DNA from 3 places in the Bacillus sp. NPDC094077 genome. Region 2 is predicted to be linked to each of the others. Evidence: a T-box and tRNA genes for the amino acid it is inferred to sense, from the RefSeq annotation. Region 2 holds a T-box; the other regions hold tRNA genes.

The links. The T-box of region 2 lies ahead of ileS (isoleucine--tRNA ligase). A T-box ahead of a tRNA ligase gene usually reads a tRNA of that ligase, here a tRNA-Ile.
Region 1: it has a tRNA-Ile gene. The T-box ahead of ileS (isoleucine--tRNA ligase) is inferred to sense a tRNA for this amino acid. The anticodon was not compared.
Region 3: it has a tRNA-Ile gene. The T-box ahead of ileS (isoleucine--tRNA ligase) is inferred to sense a tRNA for this amino acid. The anticodon was not compared.

What each region holds. Positions count from the first base shown of each region.
Region 1 is NZ_JBNNUF010000001.1:780,271-785,047, forward strand. It holds gene ACQKNR_RS04050 (MFS transporter) at 1-597, opposite strand, end outside; gene sodA (superoxide dismutase [Mn]) at 714-1,325, opposite strand; tRNA gene ACQKNR_RS04060 (tRNA-Ile) at 1,550-1,623, opposite strand; gene yqgB (protein YqgB) at 1,866-2,624, shown strand; gene ACQKNR_RS04070 (hypothetical protein) at 2,699-3,058, shown strand; gene ispG (flavodoxin-dependent (E)-4-hydroxy-3-methylbut-2-enyl-diphosphate synthase) at 3,223-4,326, shown strand; gene ACQKNR_RS04080 (Fur family transcriptional regulator) at 4,407-4,777, opposite strand, start outside.
Region 2 is NZ_JBNNUF010000012.1:72,106-76,882, reverse strand. It holds gene ileS (isoleucine--tRNA ligase) at 1-1,896, opposite strand, end outside; T-box leader at 1,950-2,189, opposite strand; gene ACQKNR_RS23115 (tetratricopeptide repeat protein) at 2,293-4,777, opposite strand, start outside.
Region 3 is NZ_JBNNUF010000027.1:7,469-12,245, forward strand. It holds gene ACQKNR_RS27800 (DnaD domain-containing protein) at 1-897, opposite strand, end outside; gene ACQKNR_RS27805 (helix-turn-helix transcriptional regulator) at 984-1,220, opposite strand; gene ACQKNR_RS27810 (helix-turn-helix domain-containing protein) at 1,357-1,785, shown strand; gene ACQKNR_RS27815 (ImmA/IrrE family metallo-endopeptidase) at 1,808-2,236, shown strand; gene ACQKNR_RS27820 (hypothetical protein) at 2,481-2,633, opposite strand; tRNA gene ACQKNR_RS27825 (tRNA-Ile) at 2,705-2,778, opposite strand; gene ACQKNR_RS27830 (ArsR/SmtB family transcription factor) at 3,013-3,306, opposite strand; gene ACQKNR_RS27835 (hypothetical protein) at 4,028-4,381, shown strand; gene ACQKNR_RS27840 (small, acid-soluble spore protein, alpha/beta type) at 4,692-4,777, opposite strand, start outside.

The sequences.
Region 1 (4,777 bases), on a different contig from region 2:
ACATTCTCTCTTAGATAAAAAGAAGCTTAAGACGACAGCAATCGCAAATAGCACTAATGAAAGAAAGAATATGACAGTATAACCACTCCATTTTTCCATACGTGAAATTGTGTATCCTGCTGCTATTGGTCCAATCATTCCAGAGAAAGATGTAAGAAGTCCAAGAAACCCGTTAAAGAAATCTCTTGTTTCTGGTTCTGTAATCTCAAATGTCAATAAATTAAACGCCAACCAGTAAAAACCGTATCCTACTCCTAAAAGAGCTCCCATTAATAAAATATAGTGAGAAGCACTTTTTCCCGCTACTAAAACAACGATAAAAAAAATTGCGAGCGTTCCTACGCCTATTCGTAACAAAATCGAGCGATCAATACGTTTCGCTAATTTCCCCCCTACAAGAAATGTGAGGGGCTGTAATACAACACTGGCCAAATTATACAAGCCAAGATTCACATAATTTTGTGTTTGTTTCCATAAGTAAATGTTAACAAACGTATTCGATAAAGAAATTGCGAGCGTGTATAAACCTCCTATAAGAAGCAATAACACTAAATCCCGATTCACTTCAACGTCACCAATTATATGTTTCCACTTCATACACAACTCTCCTTTACTTCATGTTCTAGTCTTCCAAAGACAAGCCCAATTATGTAAAAGGAAAGCATAGAAAAAAGCTAGGAGATTACTCCCAGCTTTTTCCATGTTTATTGCAATTATTTTGCTTCTTGGTAACGTTTTTCAGCAGCGTTCCAATCTACAACGTTCCAGAATGCACCGATGTAGTCTGGACGACGATTTTGGTAATGTAAGTAGTACGCATGCTCCCAAACATCTAAACCGATAACTGGAGTTTTACCTTCAGTTAAAGGAGAATCTTGGTTTGGAGTGCTTGTTACTTCTAACTCACCGTTATTTACTACTAACCAAGCCCAACCAGAACCAAAACGAGTTGCGCCAGCTTTAGCAAATTCTTCTTTGAATGCATCGAAGCTACCAAATTTCGCTTCAATTGCAGTTGCTAATTCGCCTACTGGTTGTCCGCCACCGTTTGGAGATAAGATTGTCCAGAAGAATGTATGGTTAGCATGTCCACCACCATTGTTACGTACTGCTGTACGGATTGCTTCTGGTACTTCATTTAAGTTTGCAACTAATTCTTCAACGCTTTTGTCAGCTAATTCTGCATGACCTTCTAAAGCAGCGTTTAAGTTTGTAATGTACGTGTTGTGATGTTTTGTATGATGGATATTCATTGTTTCTTTGTCAAAGTGAGGCTCTAAAGCATCATACGCATAAGGTAAATTTGGTAATTCGTGTTTTGCCATTGTTATATTCCTCCCAGTTTATGTATTGTCACTATTTGTGTGACATACAACTTCATTCTACCCTAATTGCCATAGGGTGCAAACAAATAAATCACATTGTCTTGCTAACATTAAAGTAGCAAAATTCCCACTTCTTTTCAATCAAAATGCTCATATATTCCGTAAAAAAAGCTCCCTTCTACAAGGAAGCTTCCTGCTGACATAATAAACATGTGAAATGGATATGGACCCTGTAGGACTCGAACCTACGACCGGACGGTTATGAGCCGTCTGCTCTAACCAGCTGAGCTAAGGGTCCACAATTATGTATGTAATAACATATCAAATAACTGAATTCCTATCGGATATATCCTTTAAGAAAGGTAAGATAAATTTACCATATAAAAAAGAAAAGTGTCAATTGTATTTTTCTCATTCAAAAGAAGAAAATTAATAAAAAGAAATTTAGTTATCTTCACTATATGTAAATATAATATATCTTGAGATTCTCTAGATTCCTACGTTACAATGACTTTATACATACATAAAGGAAGTGAATCTATGTCCATATTTACCCAATTCGCAAAAAGTGTATACTCGCCTAAAGATATGGCGCTATTCCGTTTTCAAAAAATCGGTAAAACCATTTTGTATATTATGCTACTTTGCTTAATTACTACTATTCCAAGAACTTTCTTGTACGGTAGCTTTATCCAAGATGGTGTGAACATGGTAAATCAAGTCATTGAAAAAGATTTACCTGATTTTAAAATTGAAAATGGCGAACTTAAAGCTGATATTGATCAACCTATCGAAAAAGAAGAAGGAAATGCCCTTTTCGTATTTGATCCAAATTCAACAGAATTAGAAAAATATCAAAATAAAACAGGTTTATTTGTTTTAAAAGATAAAGTCGTCTCTATAGGAAATGGTCAAACACAAACGTATTCCTATAACGACTTATTAGGTGCATCTCTTGAGAAAAAAGATTTGCAAGACTTTATTTCTTTATTCGATAGTATTTATCCAATTTTATTATTTGTTATCGGATTTTTAGTGTACCTATTCCAGCTATTCATCACTTTTTTAGGCGTGACTTTACTTGCGTTCATCGGTTCTGCTATGAGCGGTCAACGTAAATTATCCTATAAACAAGTTTGGACACTAACTGCGTACAGCTATACAATTCCAACAATCTTCTTTATGATTATGGATTTATTTAAAATCGTCGTACCTGGTTCAACATTCATTTATATCGCAGTTGTTTTAATTGTCCTATACTTAACAATTAAAGAAGTCCCAAAACCGAAAGAAAAATAAGAACACAAAAAAATGCCTAAATAGGCATTTTTTTTTTTGGACAAGCATATATTCCTAGCAAGGGAGTGAAGAATATGAAGAGATTAGGTATATTCTTATTCGTGCTTGTTCTCGTTTATATATTTTATTACGATATAAAAATCGGCACTTTACCGATGTTAAGCTCATATAAAAAAACAACCGCTGCCCAAACGATAAAAAAGGAAAATACAGATACAAAACAAAATAAAGAGAAAGAGAAAGAAACAGATACAGCTTATAAAGCAATTGAAGTCAAAACAGGTGATACTGTCCTTTCTATCACAGAAGCGATTAACAAGAAAAAAATCCCTTCTATTGAAAAAGTAATTGATGATTTTAAACAATTAAACAAAAATACATCTGCTACAAAAATACAAATTGGGAAATCTTATAAATTCCCGTTATATCAATGAGCAATCACTTAATCCTTGTCAATTACATAAAGGCGCTGATACAATAGTAAAAGTGAAACCGAGTACTTCGGTTTCTATAGCCCTTTCTCTCACATACTATCATTGATGTAAGGGACTAAAAAAGAAACTTCTTTTATAAGGAGAGCGATCTATTCGTGAATGAAATGACTCATCGTACAAAAACACGTCCAGTTAAAGTCGGTAATTTAACAATTGGCGGTAATAATGAATTAATTATACAAAGTATGACAACAACAAAAACACATGATGTTGAAGCAACAGTTGCTGAAATTAAACGTTTAGAAGAAGCTGGCTGTCAAGTCGTCCGTGTTGCTGTTCCAGATGAACGTGCAGCAAATGCTATTGCTGATATAAAAAAACAAATCAACATTCCACTTGTTGCTGATATTCATTTTGATTATCGCCTTGCCTTAAAAGCAATTGAAGGCGGCATTGATAAAGTACGTATCAACCCGGGTAACATTGGTCGTCGCCATAAAGTAGAAGCTGTTGTAAATGCAGCAAAAGAGCGCGGTATTCCAATCCGTATCGGTGTAAACGCTGGTTCATTAGAGCGTCACATTTTAGAAAAGTATGGGTACCCAACTGCAGATGGTATGGTTGAGAGCGCACTACATCACATTAAAATTTTAGAGGACTTAGATTTCCACGATATTATCGTATCTATGAAAGCCTCTGATGTTAACTTAGCAATTGAGGCATATGAAAAAGCTGCTCGTGCTTTTGATTATCCATTACATTTAGGTATTACAGAATCAGGAACATTGTTTGCTGGAACTGTAAAAAGTGCCGCTGGTCTTGGGGCAATCTTAAGTAAAGGTATTGGAAATACACTACGTATTTCATTAAGTGCGGATCCAGTTGAAGAAGTAAAAGTTGCGCGTGAACTATTAAAGTCATTCGGTCTTGCATCTAACGCAGCAACACTTATCTCTTGTCCAACTTGCGGTCGTATTGAAATTGATTTAATTAGCATCGCTAACGAAGTAGAAGAATATATTTCTACCCTGCAAGTACCAATTAAAGTTGCAGTACTTGGCTGTGCTGTAAACGGTCCTGGTGAAGCTCGTGAAGCCGATATCGGTATTGCTGGTGCACGTGGAGAAGGATTATTATTCCGTAAAGGGCAAGTTGTTCGTAAAGTACCAGAAGAAATAATGGTAGAAGAACTTAAAAAAGAAATTGATGTAATTGCTGCTGAAATGGCTGCTGAAAGAGACAAAGAAAAAGAAACACAAGAACAGTAAAAAGAAGGTTGCCACAATAAGTTGTGAGCAACCTTCTTTTCTATGTAAAAAAGCTCGTCAGTTATATAACCGACAAGCTTTTACTTTACACATTTTGGACAACGACCATATATTTCAAATTTATGCCCCGTTACTTCATAACCGTTAAAATTTTTATTCATAAAATCCATTGGGCAGGAAGTAATCTCTTTCGTGCCCCCGCAATCTAAACAAATAAAATGATGATGATGTTCCATAATGGAACATGTAAAACGAAAATGTTTTTCACCATTTAATTCCGTTTGTTCTAAAACACCGATTTCGGCAAAAACCGTTAAGTTACGATAAATCGTATCAAAGCTAAGACCTGGATAATCATCCTTCATATGCTCTAAAACGTCTTTCGCAGTTAAATAACGATTGTGAGCCGCAAATAATCGGAGCATCTCTTCTCTTTTCCCAGTATGTTTGT
Region 2 (4,777 bases):
TCTTTCAGAAAACCGTTTCGCATTCCACGGAGCACTGTCAACGAGTAGAGCCCACCTTAGCGCATCTGCACCAAACTTCTCTACTAAATCTACTGGATCTAGTGCATTTCCTTTACTTTTAGACATTTTCTGTCCTTCTTCATCTAGAACATGCCCTAGTGATAACACTCGTTTATACGGTACTTTTCCTGTATATAGTGCTGATACTGCTAATAAACTATAAAACCAGCCACGTGTTTGATCAATTCCTTCTGCAATAACATCTGCTGGAAACTGTTCTTCAAATAACTCTTTATTTTCAAATGGATAATGATATTGTGCAAACGGCATGGAACCACTATCAAACCAAACATCAATTACTTCTGGTGTACGATTCATTGTATTTCCGCACTTTTCACAGCAAACTTGCACTTCATCTACATATGGCTTATGCAATTCTAAATCTTCAGGTGTTTCTTTCGTACTATGTTTTCTTAATTCATCAATGCTTTTCGGTGCGAATTGATGATCGCAGTTTTCACATTCCCATACGTTTAATGGCGTTCCCCAATATCTATTTCGGCTAATATTCCAGTCCACCATATTTTCTAAAAACTTACCAAAGCGTCCATGTTTCATATGATCTGGATACCAAGTAACAGAATCATTATTTTGTAAAAATGTATCTTTAATTGCAGTTGTTCGGATTAACCAACTTTCTCCTGCATAATAAAGTAACGGTGAATCACAGCGCCAGCAATGTGGATAGCTATGTTCATATTTTTCTTTATGATATAGTAAATCTTCCTTCGCCAAATAACGAACGATATCAACGTCACAATCTTTTACAAATTTCCCTTTCAAAAATGGTACTGCATCTGTATACTCACCTTTTTCATCTACAACATGTAGAAACGACAGCCCTTCACTTTGAATGACTTTATAATCATCCTCTCCATATGCTGGAGCAATATGAACGAGTCCTGTACCACTATCTGCAGTTACAAAATCTGCTGCGATGACATGGTAACCATTTATCACTTCTTTCATTGGAAATGGTGCGGTATAAGATGTGTTTAATAACGCTTCGCCTTTATGGACAGATAATACTTCATAGTTTTCCTTTAATACTTCTTGTACACGTTCTTTCGCAACAACATATACATCCCCTTCTTGTTTCGCTTTAACGTATTCCATATTCGGATGTACAGCGAGCGCAACATTCGCTGGAAGTGTCCAAGGTGTTGTAGTCCAACCTAAGAAATACTCATTTTCACTATCTTTCACTTTAAATTTAACTGTTGCACTTAAATCTTTTACTGTTTTATACCCTTGTGCAACCTCATGTGAACTCAGTGAAGTTTGACAGCTCGGGCAGTACGGTGAAACTCTATGCCCTTTATATAACAAGCCTTTTTCATGAATCGTTCCTAAAATGTGCCATACACTTTCGATATATGGATTTTCTAAAGTAACATACGGATCATCCATGTCTACCCAATATCCAATGCTCTCTGTGAATTCACGCCACTGCTTCTCATATGTGAATACACTTTCTTTACACTTTTGAATAAAAGGCTCAATTCCGTACTCTTCAATTTCATGTTTACCAGAAATACCGAGTTGTTTTTCAACGCCTAGTTCTACAGGTAATCCATGTGTATCCCATCCGGCTTTTCTTAATACCTTATATCCAGCCATCGTTTTATATCTCGCTACTAAATCTTTAATTGTCCGTCCAAGTGCATGGCCAACGTGCGGTAATCCGTTCGCTGTTGGTGGCCCTTCATAAAATACGAAAGATTGTGCACCTTCTCGATTCTGAATTGATTGCTCGAAAATACGTTGTTCGTTCCACTGCTTACGAATACGTGTTTCTCTCCCTACAGCTGACTCTTTTACATCTACTTTCTTCATATACAATCACTCCTTTGAATGTTTTAAAGCACACAAAAAACCCGTCCCTATAAAGTAGGGACGGGCTTACCCGCGTTACCACCCTAATTCTATTAGCTTTTCACTAATAGCACTTAGCAACGTACTATCATACGTGTTCTTTGTAACGGTAGACATCCGTCCGGGCTTACTTACTTTCAGCCTCGGCTCCTCGGAGATGATTTTCAAATAACGTCTGAACACCGGCTTTCAGCAATATACCGGCTCTCTGAGGAACAGTTCATTATTTTACTCTTTCTCGTCTTCAGATTTGTATACTTTGTTAAAAGCTATTTTATGACATTCAACAACAAATTGTCAACTAATTCAAAATATATTTTATTTATATCCCTTTTCACCATTTATATACATATACAATTACTTTTCAAATTCTCTCAATCTTGCTAAATCTTCATCTTCCTCGATTAGCTCAGCAAAAAATCCGGTTTCATCCTCACGAAGTACAATCTCAAGCTCTTCTTTCGCCTCTTCATTTCTGTTTAACATCGCTAAATAACAAGCATGATCATATCTGGCTAACAAATCACTCGCATCAATTGTTACGACTTCACTAGCTATTTCTTCTGCCTTTATCGTTTGTCCAGCACCATGATACGAAGATGCTAAAGAAAGAAGAATTGCTGTTTCATTTGGATGATGTATAGAAGCACCTTCTAATAAATGAATCGCCTCTTCAAATCTCTCTTGACTTTGGTACATTTCCCCTAAAGCAAGGAATCCTCTGCTTACAAACGGTGTTTTCTCCGTTAATTGTAAACATATTTTTTCTGCTTTTCTTTCTTCTCCAGCTTTCAAGAATACTTGTGCTTGTAAAAGAAGCGTATCATAATCATTTGGTAGTTCTCGAACCATTTGCTTCGTTAATTCCAAAGCATTTTGTAACATCTCCTCTTCCTCACACTCAATGAAAAGATTTACAAGTTGCTTCGCTACATCATAATCCCATTTATCTTCTAGCGATGTTTGCAATACTTCTATTGCTTCTTTATTCATCGCTACATTCTCGTAAAATAGTGCAAATCGTTGTGCCGCCATACTATTTTTCGGATTTAGCTTTAATGAGATTTCATATAAATCAATAATTGTTGTAATCATTGAAATTTCTTTCGCGCGGTTTTTCATACGATAAAAAGCTCTCGTAAATATAGATTTTTTCGGTTGTTCATTTTGTTGACGTTCAACCCATCTTTCCGTAACCGCAGCTGCTGCATACATGAATGCCATACTTCTATCCGATTTTTTCACCTTTAATGTATGAAGAGAATCTCTTATGTGAGACAATTTTTTATGTTGTTCTACTGCTTTTACATATACATCAAATATACGTTCACTATCTATATTCTTTTGGATTACTTTCATTGCAACTTCAATTGCTTTTGCATCTCTTTTTTTCACTAATACTTTCGCATAATGATATAGAACTTCTGTATGTTCATCATCTAATTGTATTGCTAGTTCAATTTGTTCATTTTCTTTATTTAATTCATTCATTGCTCCATACACATAGGCAATCGCATCTAATCGCCATATTTCAGGTGCTTCTCCCGCTAAATGTTCTAACTCGGCTAATAATTCTTCATGAAGTTTCAAATCTACCGAAAGCTGTGCCAAATATTCCATATTAATATGCAACGGTTCTTCTTTCATCGCTAGAACCATGTGATTGTGTTCTTTTGAACGATTCTCTTCTTTTTCATATATTTCAGCAAGCTGTAAATGAACACCTACGAAGTTTTCATCAAGCTCTAAACATGTTTCATACGCTTGTTTTGCTTCTGTCAATTGTCCTAATGCCATAAGTGATTCGCCAATTCGGTAATAAGGAAATGCCGTTTTCTTTTGTTCTATTGCCTTATTATATCTTTTCATTGCTTGGTCGTATTGTCCAATAGATTCATATAAAACACCCGTATAACAACTGTATTCACTTACTTCCGTTCTTTCCTTTTGTAACGTTCTTAAAAATGCTATACCTCGTTGTACAAATAACGTTCCTTTAATTCGATTTACATATTCATCTAACACACTTGCTACATTATATTGCCCCTGTTTAATACCACTCTCTAATTTAGACAATGCTAATTTTAGCTCTTCCTCATTCCCACCAAGTTCAACCTCTGCATCCCATAAAACCATTCCTGCATTCATAAGGAAATCTTGGCTCTTTTCAATTTGGTTTTCGATACCAAGGATATATTGTTTCGCTTCCTTGTATTGTTCTTTCGCCATATAAACTTGGGTAAGTCCAAAATGAGAATACACATCTTCATTATTTTCTTCTAAAGCACGCTCATACATTACTTCAGCTTCTTCCAAACTATCATTTTGAAAATGATAGTCGCCCAATCTTACGTATAGAGGAGCCTTATCATCACAATTCTCAATACCTTTTAATAAAATTTCTTTCGTACTTTTCTCATCCTTCAAATCCGTTTCGTATATTTCCGAAAGTTTCGTATAAATGTAAGGTGCATTACTATCTAAATGAATCGCTACTTTAAGCCCTTTTATCGCTAAATGTAATTTTCCTAATTGATGTGCACATCTCGCTCGTTCATACCATACATGTGCCTCATTTTTAAACTCCCTTAACAAATCATTAAAGATTTCATACGCTTCTTCATATCTTTCTAGATCTATTAAAATTAAACCGTGATTCGTTAAAGTGAATCTTTCAGGACTACGCTCTAAAGCTACTTGAGAAAATTGCAACGCATTTTCAGATTGATCGATATACATATAGGACAAAGCGAGAAAACTCCAAGCAATTGGCTGATCTGCGTCCAATTGTAATGTTGAACGAAAACTAGAAATCGCTTCTATATAATTTTCCTGTTCAAAT
Region 3 (4,777 bases), on a different contig from region 2:
TGATTTGTATTTTCTTAATAAAGCTTTTAACCTCTCACGCTCTTCTTCAATCGTTACCTCATTATTATGTCTATGTTGTTCTCCTGAGTCTTCTTCTTCCTTTTGATGTAACCATTCTGGTACTATTTCATTTCGTTTGGTGTATCCTGAACCAGATTGTTTTTTATTCTTACTAAGACCAAACTGTGCATCTAACACAGCTACATCATCGAGTGTTTTTACTCTTTTGGTTTCCCAATTTTTAAGAATTCCACGTACATACCTCCACTTCGGTACGTTTTCATCAATAGATCTATTTACTGCTTCAAGAATCAATTCACTTCCCAATGCTCCACAAAATTCACCAAGCTCTGCGATAGCTGTTTTACTTAACGAGATACCGTTTTTCAGCAAATAGCTAGAAACTATTTTAAAATCTTCATCCATCAATCTTTGTGATAGTGATTTATCTTGATTATCATGATGATGATCCGTACTTTGTATATCAGTATTTAGTTTTTTAGTACTTTGTATATCAGTATTTAGTAGCTTGCGATTTTCCACCGGTAGGTTCCCAGCAACAGGTTTTCCAACAGGTGGGTTTTCCACTGGTGGAAAATCATCCACTGGGATTTCGTAAATAATTGTCTCCCATCTAACAATTTTGTTTTTTGCATCTTTAATAGGAAATCTTTTAATATATCCGTACTCCTTTAATTCCTGCATTCCAGCTCTTAAGCTGTTAATACCATCTTTTGCGTGCTGGGATAATTCTTCCCTATAAAACACCCAATCATCTGGAAGTGTAAGTATGTATGCTAATATCCCCTTCGCCTTCCAAGAAAGCCTTTTATCTTTTAAACCTGTATTATTTATAACGGAATAATTATTATCTTTTTTAACTCGAAAAATCCCCATAATATCTACCTCTCCATCATTGTTAAGAAAGAATTCCTAATTTCGAAGTTCTGTACTCACTACCACTAACTTCCCTATTATGAAGCCTACATTCCATTCTTTTCAAACCAACACGATGTTAAAAAGAACTTTAAGTTCGATTTGTTACTAAAAAAAAGATCATCTATACTCATATCAAAATACTTAGCAATCTTCTTAGCTGTTTCCATTGATGGAGTTCTTTCTTTTTGATCAATCATTCGAATATACCGTTCAGTCACTCCACAATAATGTGCAAGTTCTTTATATAAATTCTTTTGCGGATCATACATTTTATTTCCCATTATCTCACCTCCGAAAGAACAAATAGTTCTAAATACAGATTACAGAACTATTTGTTCTGTGTCAATGCGGAAAAGAACAATTTGTGCTAAAATAAATCAAAAGAGAACAATTAGTTCAATTAGAGAGGTGAACAATGTGATAGGGCTTAGAATAAAATCATTACGAAAAAAGGAAAATTTAACACAAAAACAACTGGCTGAAAAAATTGGAGTATCCCAAAGAATGATAGGTTACTACGAATCAGAAGAAAGATTCCCTCCACATGATGTTCTAACTAAATTAGCTGATTGCTTTTCGGTTTCAGCTGACTTTTTACTAGGACGAGATGTTACAGAGGAGCCAAAAGTGCAATTAACGCAAAAAGATGAGAAAGACATAGCAAAAAGAATGGAAGAAATAAAAAAAGACCTACAAGGCGAAGATGGCTTAATGTTCTCTGGGGAACCAATGAGTCAAGAAGCCGTAGAATCATTGTTAGATGCAATGGAGTACATTGTAAAACAAACGAAAGTAATCAATAAAAAATACGTGCCTAAGAAATATCGTAATCCAGACGATAACTGATGCGAGCTTAGGAGGGAATACATTGAAATTCGTCATTAAAGATCTAGTCCAACAACTTAGCACCCAATACAACACGACAAACCCCTATGAGCTTGCAGATTACTTAAAAATACATGTACTAACATGGGATTTACATGAAGAAATAAATGGTTTTTATAAATATGAAAAAAGAAATCGTTTCATTGTCATTAATACTAATTTGTCTCCATCTATGCAAAGAACTGTTTGTGCTCATGAATTAGGACATGCGGTCCTACATACTCATGCAAATACACCTTTTCTGCGTAAGAATACATTCTTTTCCGTTGATAAATTAGAGATAGAAGCAAATACATTTGCTGCGCTTTTGTTAATTGATCAAAAGACCATTCAGCCTGGTGATACAAAAGCATGTATAGCATACAAAAATAATATTCCAGTTGAACTCTTAGAATTTTATAAAACCTTCTAAAGGAAATAAGACATTTTATGTATTGATTTAAATGCTGACGAGAAAAAAAAGAATGCCTTATCATTAAAAAAGAAGAAATAACAAAGGTTCCTATTGTTGAAAAAACCTATAAAGTCCCTAGTAAGTTAATAAAAAGGACGGATTGAGTTTTAATCAATCCGTCCAAAATTAAAAAGGGGCGTTTATCAAGTATTTGAACTACTCCCACTTAACGACCTTACACCCTATTGGAATTGGAAGTAGTTTAATTCTCTAACATGGATTGTGGAACAACTTTTTTTCCCACTATTTTAAATTCAATTTCCCCTTTTTCCCCATACATTAGTTCTATAATTGGAATAGTTACCATTAATTTTTCTTTCTTTTTTCTTACTGCGTCTAAGTCAATGATTTTCATTTTACAATCCCCTTTATTTATTATAAACAAGGAGAAAGCACTCAAATGAGTGCTTTCTCCTTGTTTATAAGTGGACCTTGTAGGACTCGAACCTACGACCGAACGGTTATGAGCCGTTTGCTCTAACCAGCTGAGCTAAAGGTCCAGAGCATAAATTTTACTTTATAGAACGTATTCACATACAATATTCTACCACATGAATTATCAATTTACCTTACTTTTCATTTAATATGCACATTTGCATCATGTTAACAGTGTTTATACTCCGCACTCCATACACTTTCTAATTAGTACTATCTTTTAATACCTTTAACGAAGTTTGGTTATCAATAAAAAAGTTTCCTGCCTCGTAACAGGAAACCTTTTACAAGTTATTAACCTATAAACCTAAAATTTCAACAATCTGACGGGCCTTAGCATTATCTATAAAATAATGCATCTCTAGTCCTCTTCTTTCTGAACGGAGTACGGTTCCCTTCAATTTTGATAAATGTTGTGAAACAGTGGATTGGGGCAGTCTTAATATTTCAGTTAACTGTGTAACATTACAAATTTTATGATGCATTAATTCATTTACAATTTGTAATCGAACCGGATGTGCCATTACCTTTAATACATCTACATCTTTTTCGTTGATTTCAGCTAGACCTTTATTAGCTATTAGTGTTATCATTTCGCACTCTCCTTTATTAACTTCTATTTTCCTATTATCCTTATAAGTAGTACTTATAGATAATTACCATTTGTCCTGTTGAGAAAATATATTCTCTTTTTTAAACCAAAAAGGACACCTATCCTGAAAACAGTTTTATACTGTTTCAATGAATTGATCCCCTCTAATTTTTTTGACAGACTATATTGGGTTTTGAATGAGGTATATTATAGTCTATTACATAACCTTGAATGATGTTTAACGCGTTTCGTTAAGCAAAAGGGATTCTTCTATCCTTTGTTTAACGTCCGATTAAAATTCTGCTTTTGCCTTCTCATCTTGCAAAATCTATAAGAAGCACCTCTTCATCTCACTTTATACAAAATAATAATTTTATTTCTCAACATAAATCACAGGAATTAAATTCCTAAAAATGGTAATATAAAGGTACCTTCAGTTGTCAATTTTCGTCCCTTTTTGAAAGGCCCTGTCTTTAATGACAAGGCCTTTTAAATTTCCCTAACTCAAAATATCCTTTCTATTTCGTTTTCTCATTAAATCCAATAGTATGTATACCCCCTTAAACCTATTTATTCTCTGTTACATTCCCTCATTTAGAGATGGAGAGACTTCTCACTCATATAAAGAATTATGCAACATTGCATTTGATAATTATTATCGTTGTAACTACAATAATTACAGGGTTACTTTTAATCCAAATATTTTATGTGGAGGTTTTATTATGTTTAAAAAAATCATTGTGTCTTCTATGGCGCTTACTATGTTTGGTGGAGCTGCAACTATGCTAGAGACACCTACTGCTCAAGCAGCTACTTATAACTCTGCATCTTCTTCTTACTTTGATGTTACTCCAGAAGAGGCCGCTGCTTTCTATCAATCTCAAGACTATAAAAAGTTAAAAGTATTTATGGATGAATTTGAAGCTAGAAATCCTTATACTCCTGGTGGAGGCTACGCTCAAGGTAGTGTACGTATGCAAAAATTCAATGATGCTCTTAGAGATGCTAAATTAACAAATGTCTACCAAGAATTTATTAAAATCTCGTACTACAATCATTATCCAGAACCAAAATAATAGAAATATATAAACTATCTCTTATTGATTTAGCTTTATCCAATTATCTTATCGCCTAATTGTAAAAGTATAATCCAAAAATAATTATTAGGAACCACTCTTATAAGGGTGGTTTTTCCTATTTTCCCATGCAATTTGGCTCCATTTACGGTATTAAATGAATCAACTACTCTACTGTTGGAATATATTCAAACAGTAGACTGACTTCAAATAAACGCCGGTAGCCATTTATTTAAATACAATAAAACAGGAGTGCGAATAATCTTTTCACACTCCTACCCTACCTTTTAATTCACATACATATTTTTTCTTAGTGAATTTTATATTGACCAGATAATTGCTCTTGTGCCATACGCACTAAGCGTTTTGTAATTTCTCCACCTACTGAACCATTTG